One region of the Saccharopolyspora antiqui genome, then DNA from elsewhere that is predicted to be linked to it. Evidence: riboswitches for the same ligand, from Rfam matches in the RefSeq annotation. Region 1 holds a riboswitch; each other region holds the start of a gene.
What was found. Region 1 has a riboswitch for S-adenosylmethionine ahead of ACTWQN_RS19650 (aminotransferase class V-fold PLP-dependent enzyme). Riboswitches for the same ligand answer to the same signal wherever they lie in the genome.
Positions count from the first base shown of each region.

Region 1 (3,265 bases):
TTGGTGAGGATGTCGATGCACAGGGCGACTGCGGCCACCCCGAACAGCAGCCCGAGCAGCCGCCGGGACCCGACGCGCGGCGACTTGCCGGTGTCCGCCGCGTCGGTTCGCGTCTCGGGGTCCTGCGCTGCGACGGTCTGCTCGCCGTCCGCCCGCTCTGCGGGGGACTGCCCGGAGGAAGACTGCTCGGTGCTCACAACGGCCATTGTCCCTGAACCGGACCGAACGCATCGCGGCAGTACCACCTCCGTCCGCAGGCGGCCGATCACCATCCGACCTACCACCACCCGGCGGGTGCCGCCGCCACCCGAAACCGCCGCCGCAAAACCCACCGCCAACTGAGAGGTGAAGGGCACCTTTTACCAACTAACTTGGCGAAAGGTGCCCTTCACCCCACCCCCAGCTTCCGGATCGCGGAACGATCAGTCGAGGAAGCCCGGGGCCGGGCGGGGGTCGTCGATGGGGACCCATTGGCCGTCGGCCTGCTCGTAGTGCCAGGTGGGGCCGTCGATCACCAGGTTCCGCAGGGCGCTGACGACGCGGTCGACGTGCTCGTGCGTGGTTCCCAGGCCGACGCTGATCCGCACCGCGCGGTCGGCGTCCGAGCCAGCCCGCGAGAGCAGCCGACGGGTGGCCAGGTGTGCGCAGAACAACCCGTCGCGAACGCCGATGCCGTGCTCCGCCGACAGCGCCGCAGCCAGCAGACCGGGATCCTGACCGTCAACCGTGAAGCTCACCACGCCGACCCGGTCGTGGTCGGCGTCGAACAGGCGGAGCTCCCGGAGCCCCGGCACGCCGCGCAGCCCGGCCCGCAGCCTGGTCAGCAGCGCCTGCTCGTGCTCGACGATGTTCGCCCAGTTCGCCGCGAGCGCCTGGCAGGCCACCGCCAGCGCGTGCACGCCGACGGTGTTCGGCGAACCGGCCTCCTGCCGCTGCGGCCCGGTCGTCCAGCTCACGGACCGTTCCCGCACCGACCGGGTGGCGCCGCCACCGGCGAGGTACGGCTCGGCGGCGTTGAGCCAGTCCGCGCGGCCGATCAGCGCACCGGCGCCGAACGGCGCGTACAACTTGTGCCCGGACAGCGCCACGTAGTCGACGTCGAGCTCGGTGATCCGCACCGGCCGGTGCGGGGCGAGTTGGGCGGCGTCCAGCACGGTGCGCGCGCCGCGACGGCGAGCCACCCGTGCGAGCTCGGCTATCGGCCACAGCTCGCCGGTGACGTTGGAGGCGCCGGTGAGCACCGCCAGCCGCGGCCCCTCCGGGCAGTCGGCCAGCGCCGCGTCCAACGCGGCGACCGCGTCCGCAGGCGTCTCCGGCGCGGCGATGCGGCGCACCCGCGGACCCGTCCACGGCAGCAGCGCGGCGTGGTGCTCGGTATCGAAGACGACCACGGACGTGCCGCGCGGCAGTGCGCGGGCCAGCAGGTTCAGCGCGTCGGTGGTGTTGCGGGTGAAGACCACCGAGTCGGTGCGCCGGGCGCCGACGAAATCCAGCAGCTTGCCGCGAGCGCTTTCGTAGACCCGGGTGCACACCTGGGAGGCGAAACCGGCGCCGCGGTGCACGCTGGCGTACCAGGGCAGCAGTTCGTCCACCGCCGTCCGCACGGCCCGCAGGCACGGCGCGCTGGCCGCGTGATCGAGATTGGCGTAGCCGACGCTTTCCCCGGTGACCAGCGGAACCCGCAGCGCGCCACCCACCACGGCGGGAATCCGATACTCCACATTGGACTGAACTGGTATGTCGATGACGGCGGACGACATGGTGCCCCTCCTCGGGCCTCACCGGACCCGCCAGGAAGGGTCCGCGCTTGCCGAGTCGCCCCACGCGACCGGCCAGGTCCTCACCCGGGGCACCCCACCGCGGTAGGAGGGTTGCCGGCCAGCAAGCCGGGGCTTGACGCTGGCACTCATGACCTTCGACCCAGCACCTTAGGAAAACCGCCGCACCAGAGCAACAAGGTTCCCAGCACGTGGGAACAGCCGTCGTCACACCGGATCCAGTGAAGGGTGAAGGGCACCTTTCGCCAAGTAACTTGGTAAAAGGTGCCCTTCACCTGGGGCTACGCCTTGGTGACGGCGACCTTGATCTCGGTGCCTTCGCCAACGGTGCCGGTGAAGCCGTCCGAAACGGCGCCGGGTTCAACCGCGTTCGCGAGGGTTTCGCCCGCGATGAATTCGCGGTGCGCGGCGAGGGCGTCCAACACGTCGGCGGGCGCCGACACGGTGGCCGTGATCCGGTCCGACACCTCGAAGTCCGCCTCGCGGCGGGCCTGCTGGACGACGCGGACCACGTCGCGGGCCAGGCCTTCGGCGGCCAGCTCCGGGGTCACCTCGATGTCCAGCACCACCAGCCCGTTGCCGTTCGGCAGAGCCGAGGCCGCTCCGGTGTCGGTGGACACCAGCCGCTCGGTGAACTCGCCATCCCGCAGCTCGATACCCGCCGCGACCACGGTGTCGCCGGTGCGCCGCCACTCGCCGGACTTCACCGCCTTGATCACCTTCTGCACGTCGCGACCCAGCCGCGGACCGGCGGCCCGCGCGTTGACCGCGATCTCGAAGCGGCCGTGCGCGGCGACGTCGGTGCTCAGTTCGAGCTCCTTGACGTTGACCTCGTCGCGGATCAGATCCGTGAACGGTCGCAACACCTCCGCCTGCGGGGTGGCGACCACGAGCTTGGCCAGCGGCAACCGCACCCGCAGCTTGTTGGCCTTGCGCAGCGCCAACGCCGACGAGCACACCTGCCGCACCTGGTCCATCGCGGTCACCAGCGCGGCGTCCGCGGGCAGTTCGTCGACCAGCGGCCAGTCCGCCAGGTGCACCGACCGGCCACCGGTCAGCCCCCGCCAGACCGCCTCGGCGGTCAGCGGCAGCAGCGGCGCCACCACCCGGCAGGTCACCTCCAGCACGGTGTGCAGCGTGTTGATCGCGTCCCGGTCACCGGCCCAGAACCGGTCGCGGGAGCGGCGCACGTACCAGTTCGTCAGCACTTCGAGGAAATCGCGCACGTGCGCGCAGGCACCGGCCAGGTCGAAGGCGTCCATCGCCGACTGCACGTCGCCGACCAGCTCGTTGGTCTTGGCCAGCGCGTAGCGGTCCAGCACGTGCTTGCTGTCCACACTGGACTCACCGGGGACGCCCGCGGCGTTGGCGTACAGCGCCAGGAAGTACCAGGAGTTCCACAGCGGCAGCACCGCCTGCCGCACCGCGTCGCGGATACCGCGCTCGGTGACCACCAGGTCGCCGCCCCGCAGGATGGGGCTGGACAT
Region 1 is NZ_JBQQBO010000012.1:25,780-29,044, forward strand. Features, by position in the region: gene lspA (signal peptidase II) at 1-206, opposite strand, end outside; gene ACTWQN_RS19650 (aminotransferase class V-fold PLP-dependent enzyme) at 423-1,760, opposite strand; SAM riboswitch class IV at 1,799-1,914, opposite strand; gene ileS (isoleucine--tRNA ligase) at 2,060-3,265, opposite strand, start outside.

Region 2 (3,265 bases), on a different contig from region 1:
GAACACGGTGCGCCGCATCGTGGCGTCGGCCTCGGTCGGCTTGGACGACGTCGTCCTGGAGGTCGGCCCCGGGCTGGGCTCCCTGACGCTCGCCCTGCTGCCTGCCGCCGGAGCGGTGATCGCCGTCGAGATCGACCCGGTGCTCGCGGCGCGGCTGCCGCGCACCGCCGCCGAGTTCGCTCCGGCGCTGGCCGACCGGCTCACCGTGCTGGAAGCGGACGCCCTGCGGGTCCGCGCGGCGGAGTTCGCGAAGCCACCGACAGCGCTGGTCGCGAACCTGCCGTACAACGTGGCGGTGCCGGTCGTGCTGCACCTGCTGGCCGAGCTGCCGAGCCTGGTGCACGGCCTGGTCATGGTGCAGTCCGAGGTCGCCGATCGGATGGCCGCGAAGCCGGGCAGCCGGGTTTACGGCGTGCCGAGCGCCAAGGCGGCGTGGTTCGCCGATGTGCGGCGCGCCGGTCCGGTGCCGCGCAAGGTGTTCTGGCCAGTGCCCAATGTGGACTCCGGATTGGTTTCGTTCCGGCGCATCGCGCCGCCGTCGACGGTGTCGCGGCAGGAGGTCTTCCGGGTGGTGGATGCCGCGTTCGCCCAGCGGCGCAAGACGTTGCGCGCCGCGCTATCGGGCTGGGCCGGGTCCGCGAGCCGGGCGGAGGCCGTGCTACGTGCTGCGGGCGTCGATCCGGCGGCGCGCGGCGAGCAGTTGTCGATCGGCGATTTCGCGCGCATCGCCGAGGCCGCGGCTGCCGAGAGCGCTCGCTGAACCACCCATCCGGACGCTTGCCAACCGAAGCACTTCCATTACACGGAGTCACTGGTAACACCTGGTATGGCGGGAAAATTCCCGCTCGTCCAGGTGTGTGATTTGGCAAACGATTTCGGAAAGTGACGGCTATCAACTTGCGCTGGAATCCGCCAGTGGGTTCTACTATTCGGGAAATCCATCCCGAGCGGCCGAGAGACCTGGCTCAGCGAAGCCGCAGCAACCACCCGATCAGGGCAGGTGCTAACGCCAGGACCGATGGAGTTGTTGTGGAGTCCAACGCGCTGTTAGCCAGCCCGCCTGCCGGTCAAACCCGAGGTCAGCTGGCCCGATCGAGGCAAAGCCACATCCGGAGGCTGCTGACGCAGCGACGCGTCATCGACCACGGGCGTCGGACGACCACCGCCTGTCGTCGCGAGATGTGACCCAGCCCTTCCTCCCTGTCCGAAGTTCCTTGGCCTGTCGCCGCTTCCGCGTGCGCGGCCGTCGCGAGCTGATGTGGAGCCGATCGTGATCACAGTCGAGAACCTGACCAAGTCCTTCCAGCACAACAACGGAACCGTCCGCGCCCTCGACGGCGTGTCGATGGAGGTCGCGGCCGGTGCGGTGTGCGGTGTGGTCGGCCCGAGCGGCGCCGGCAAGTCCACCCTGGCGCGTTGCATCGCGCTGCTGGAGAAGCCGGACGCCGGAGCCATCCGCGTCGATGGCACCGACCTGGTTTCCCTTGATGGCAAGGCGCTTCGCGCCGCGCGCCGGCAGATCGGCGTGGTGCCGCAGGGTGATTCGCTGCTGCGGCAGCGCACCGCCGCAGGAAACATCGCGTTGCCGCTGGAAGCGGCCGGGTTGACCGGCCCGCAGCGGCGCAGCCGGGTGGGCGAGCTGCTGGACCTCGTGGGCCTGACCGACAAGGCCTCGGTCTACCCCGACCAGCTCTCCGGCGGGCAGCGCCAGCGGGTCGCGGTGGCCCGTGCGCTGGCCGCCAAGCCGTCGGTGCTGCTGGCCGACGAACCGACCTCGGCGCTCGACCCGGGCACCACCGACTCGGTGCTCACGGTGCTGGACCGCGCCCGCGCCGAACTGGGTGTCACCGTGCTGGTGGTCACTCACGACATGGCGGTGGTCCGCAGGATCGCCGACGACGTCGCGGTGCTGGAGGGCGGCCGGGTGGTGGAGCACGGCAAGGTCATCGACCTGGTGGCCGCGCCGGGCAGCCGAGTGGGTTCGGCGCTGCTGCCCGACACCGACCAGGCGGAGCCGCTCAAGCCGACCGGTGGTCGGCACGACGTCGTCGCCGAGGTCGTGCTCGTCGGGTTCGCCGCGGTTGGCGCGCTGCTGCCGGAAGCCGCCAGCCGCTTCGGTGTCGAGCTGGCGATCCTGGGTGGCGGGCTCACCCGCCTCGGGGACACGCCGGTGGCGAAGTTCAAGATCGGCCTGACCGGTGAGCGCGCCGAGGCGGCTCTGAAGTGGATGATCGAGCGGGATGCGCACGTGCGACGCGCTCCGGTGTGCGTTGACGGAGTTGCTGCGTGACCGATGTGACCCCCTGGTCGGAGGTCTTCGAACTACTCGCCGAAGCGACGGTCGAAACGCTCTACATGGTGCTGGTCTCCACCCTGCTGGCGGTGCTCGGGGGTTTGCCGCTCGGGGTGTTGCTGCACCTCGCCTCGCCGGTCGGCCTGAACCCGAGACCCGTGCTGTACCGGGTGCTCGGGGTCGTCGTCGACGTGGTGCGTTCGGTGCCGTTCGTGGTGCTGCTGGTGGTGCTGGCCTCGTTCACCCGGCTGTTGATCGGCACCTCGATCGGCAGCACCGCGGTGATCGTGCCGCTGACCATCGGCGCCATCCCGTTCTTCGCCCGGTTGACGCAGAACGCGTTGCGCGAGGTCGGCTTCACCGTTGTGGAGGCGGCGATCACCACCGGATCTTCTCGGCTGCGGATCGTGTGGACGGTGCTGCTCGGCGAGGCCCGAGCCGCGCTGGTCGGTGCGGTCGGCGTCACCGCGGTGGCGCTGATCGGTTACGCCGCGATGGCCGGTGCGATCGGCGGCGGGGGACTGGGCACCACCGCGATCCAGGACGGCTACCAGGGCTACGACGACCGGATCCTGTACGGATCGGTGGTCGTGCTCGGGGTGCTGGCCTTCGCCATGCAGCTGATCACCGATCGCACCGCGAAACTCGTCGACCGGCGCCGCACCACTGCTGCTTAGCCATTCGCCCCCCAACCATTCATGCGTGCGAAACCGCCGTAGCCCGCTTTCGCACGCACAACCCTCTCCTGCTCTGTCCAGAAAGGACACAACTGATGCGTTTGCGCTTCGCTGCCCTGGTGGCCGCCGCCGGACTGGTGTTGGCCGCGTGCGGAGGCGGCGGCTCGGCCGCCGAGGACCCGAATGCGCCGCTGCGGGTCGGGGTCAGCCCGACCCCGCACGGCGAGATCCTGCAGTACATCAAGGACAACCTGGCTCCGCAGGCCGGGATCGACATCGAGATCGAGAAGTTCGA
Region 2 is NZ_JBQQBO010000037.1:11,342-14,606, reverse strand. Features, by position in the region: gene rsmA (16S rRNA (adenine(1518)-N(6)/adenine(1519)-N(6))-dimethyltransferase RsmA) at 1-760, shown strand, start outside; SAM riboswitch class I at 936-1,025, shown strand; gene ACTWQN_RS35325 (methionine ABC transporter ATP-binding protein) at 1,271-2,290, shown strand; gene ACTWQN_RS35320 (ABC transporter permease subunit) at 2,287-2,970, shown strand; gene ACTWQN_RS35315 (MetQ/NlpA family ABC transporter substrate-binding protein) at 3,066-3,265, shown strand, end outside.
Region 2: it holds a riboswitch for S-adenosylmethionine, as region 1 does, so the genes downstream of both, ACTWQN_RS35325 (methionine ABC transporter ATP-binding protein) here and ACTWQN_RS19650 (aminotransferase class V-fold PLP-dependent enzyme) in region 1, are expected to answer to the same signal.

Region 3 (3,265 bases), on a different contig from region 1:
CCCGCTACACCACACCGCGTTTCCTGCAAGCAGTGCGTCCACGGCTGGCCGTGATCAGCGTCGGAGCTGGCAACAGCTACGGCCACCCAAGTCCGTTCGTGGTCGACACCCTCACCCGCGCGGGCACCAGAGTGCTCCGCACCGACCAGGAAGGAGATATCGCCATCCTGCCCGGCCCGCAAGGCCCCCGCTACGTCTCGCGAGGCGACCCGTTGCGCGCGACGGAGTCGTAGCCGATGCCAAGAACCGAGCGGCACCGCACGAGTGCCGGTCGCCACCCTCCGGCGGGTGCCGCTCGGTTTCCGGACGGGATTACAGGCCGAGGGCTTGGTTGACCGCCTCGGTGGTCGGGGCGATGGTGGCCTTCGGGCCGAGCTGGTCCTGCACCGCGTCCAGGGTCTTCAGCCCGTCACCGGTGATCAGCAGCACGGTGTCGGCGTCCGGGTCGATCTTGCCGGTTTCGATGAGCTTCTTCGCGGTGGCCACGGTGACCCCACCGGCGGTCTCGGCGAAGATGCCCTCGGTGCGGGCCAGCAGCCGAATGCCGTCGCGGACCTCGTCGTCGCTGACGTCCTCGATGGCGCCACCGGTCTTGCGCACGATGTCCAGCACGTACGGGCCGTCGGCGGGCGCGCCGATGGCCAACGAGCGGGCGATGGTGTCCGGCCGCACCGGCTGGACCACGTCGTGGCCGTTCTTGAACGCCGTGGACACCGGGGAGCAGCCGGTGGCCTGCGCGCCGAAGATCCGCACCGGGCTCGGCTCCACCAAGCCGACCTGGCCGAGCTCGTTGAATCCCTTGTAGACCTTGGTCAGCTGAGAACCAGAGGCGATCGGCACCACGATCTGCTCGGGGATGCGCCAGCCGAGCTGCTCGGCCACCTCGAAGGCCAGCGTCTTGGATCCCTCGGAGTAGTAGGGCCGCACGTTGACGTTGACGAACGCCCAGTCCTCGTGCTCCGAGGCCAGTTCGGTGGCCAGCCGGTTCACGTCGTCGTAGTTGCCGTCGACGGCCAGCAGCGACCCGTCGTAAACCGCGCTCATCAGGATCTTGGCGCGCTCCAGGGTCTTGGGCACCAGCACCACCGAGTCCCAGCCGGCGCGGGCGGCTGCGGCGGCAACCGCGTTGGCCAGGTTGCCGGTCGAGGGGCAGGCCAGCACCTTGAAGCCGAACTCGCGGGCCGCGGCCAACGCCACCGCGACCACGCGGTCCTTGAACGAGTGGGTGGGGTTGCCGGTGTCGTCCTTGATCCAGATCCGCTTGACGCCCAGCGCCTGGGCGAGCTTGTCGGCCCGGATCAGCCTGGTACAGCCCGGTTCGGTGTTCGGGTGCTCCTCGACGTTGGAGGGGACCGGAAGCAACTGCTTGTAACGCCAGATCGAGCGCGGCCCGGCTTCGATGTCCTCCCGGCGGATCCGGCCGAAGTCGTAGGCGACCTCCAGCGGGGAGAAGTCTTCGAGGGAGACGAACTCGGGGGCCAGCGGCTGCCGGTGCCCCTCTTCCTTGGACACCAATTCGACGGCATTACCCAGGTCCAAGGCTTTGTTGGCAGCGGTCTGGGCATGGGCAGCAACGGTCATCGCGAGGTCCTCTCCTCATCTGTCCCGCGGACGGGTCGGAATTGGCACCGCTTTCGCCAGCGGCCTCGCGCAAGTACACGATTCGCTGACGACGGTTGCCGGGGCTTCATCGGGCCGTTCCCTCTGCCCCTCTGGATGAGCTATGCAGTTGTGCCCGCAACGCTAGTGGACCGCGCCTGGTCCTGGCCAGGGCGATCCAGATGGCGGGACTGTCGCCGATGCGTGCGACGATGCGTGCATGAACGCACCGGCCGTGGTCCCCGATCCGCTGCAGCTGGTTCTCGGCGACGAGGAACTGCTGGTGGAACGCGCGCTGTGGGCCGCCGTCGGCGCCGCCCGCGCCGCTGATCCGGAAGCCGAGCTGCGCCGCGTGAAGGTGAGCGAACTCACCCCGCCGGAGCTGACCGAACTGCTCAGCCCGTCGCTGTTCGCAGAGGGCCGGGTGCTCGCCATCGAATCGGCGCAGGACGCCGGTAAGGAGATCGCCGAAGCCCTGCTGATGCACGCCCGGCAACCGGCCGACGGCGTCATGCTGGTCGTCGTGCACAGCGGTGGCGGGCGGGCCAAGCACGCCAAGGAGCTACCAGGCGCGTTGCGCAAGCTCGGCGCGCGGGTCACGGAGTGCAACAAGATCACCAAGCCCGCCGAGCGGGAGGCGTTCGTCCGCGACGAGGTGCGGCGGGCTGGCGGCAAGACCGACGCCGCCGGAGTGGCCGCGCTGATCGAGACGGTCGGCTCGGATCTGCGGGAGCTGTCATCCGCGGCTGCGCAGCTGGTCGCCGACACCGGCGGCAAGGTCGACGAGGTCGCGGTGCGCCGCTACCACCGAGGGCGGGCGGAGGTCACCGGTTTTGCGGTCGCGGAGAAGGCGGTGACCGGGGACCGGGCGGGTGCTCTGGAGGCGCTGCGCTGGGCGGTGCAGCTCGGCGTCGCGCACGTGCTGATCGCCGACGCCCTCGCGGACTCGGTCCGCACCATCGGCCGGGTCGCCGCCGCCGGTGGCCGGGGCGACCCGTTCCGGCTGGCCAGTGAGCTGGGCATGCCCGCGTGGAAGGTGAAGAAGGCGCTGGCGCAGTCCCGCGGCTGGAACCCGACGAGTCTCGCCGCGGCGCTCCAGGCGGTCGCCGAGGTGAATGCCGGGGTCAAGGGTGTCGCCGCAGATGCCACCTACGCATTGGAACGCACGGTCCTGCGCCTGGTCGAACTCCGCAACCAGCGCTCCTGACACCCGCAGCCAGGCTTGGGTGCACAGCAAAAGGCCCCTTCCCGAGGAGGAAGGGGCCGAAAGCTCGGGCCGTGGCTCAGAGCTGGTTGGCGCGCCGCGCCAGCGCGGACTTCTTGTTCGCGGCCTGGTTCTTGTGGATGACGCCCTTGCTGGCGGCCTTGTCCAGCGCGCGGCTGGCGGCCCGCTGCAGCTCGATGGCCTGGTCCTTCTCACCAGCGTCAGCGGCCTCGCGGAACTTGCGGATGGCGGTCTTGACCGAGGACTTGACGGCCTTGTTGCGCAGCCGGTTCTTCTCGTTGGTCTTGATCCGCTTCATCTGGGACTTGATGTTGGCCACTGTCGCGCCTCTTCCTGGTCTGTCGAATCGGTCGTGCCGCGCTGTTTGTTGGCGCTGCGCTCGGCAGGTTTCCTCCACGGCGGAATGCCGCACGGCACGGTCGTCCATGCTAACAGCGGCTA
Region 3 is NZ_JBQQBO010000005.1:66,055-69,319, forward strand. Features, by position in the region: gene ACTWQN_RS10745 (DNA internalization-related competence protein ComEC/Rec2) at 1-233, shown strand, start outside; gene thrC (threonine synthase) at 313-1,581, opposite strand; SAM riboswitch class I at 1,594-1,723, opposite strand; gene holA (DNA polymerase III subunit delta) at 1,820-2,806, shown strand; gene rpsT (30S ribosomal protein S20) at 2,883-3,143, opposite strand.
Region 3: it holds a riboswitch for S-adenosylmethionine, as region 1 does, so the genes downstream of both, thrC (threonine synthase) here and ACTWQN_RS19650 (aminotransferase class V-fold PLP-dependent enzyme) in region 1, are expected to answer to the same signal.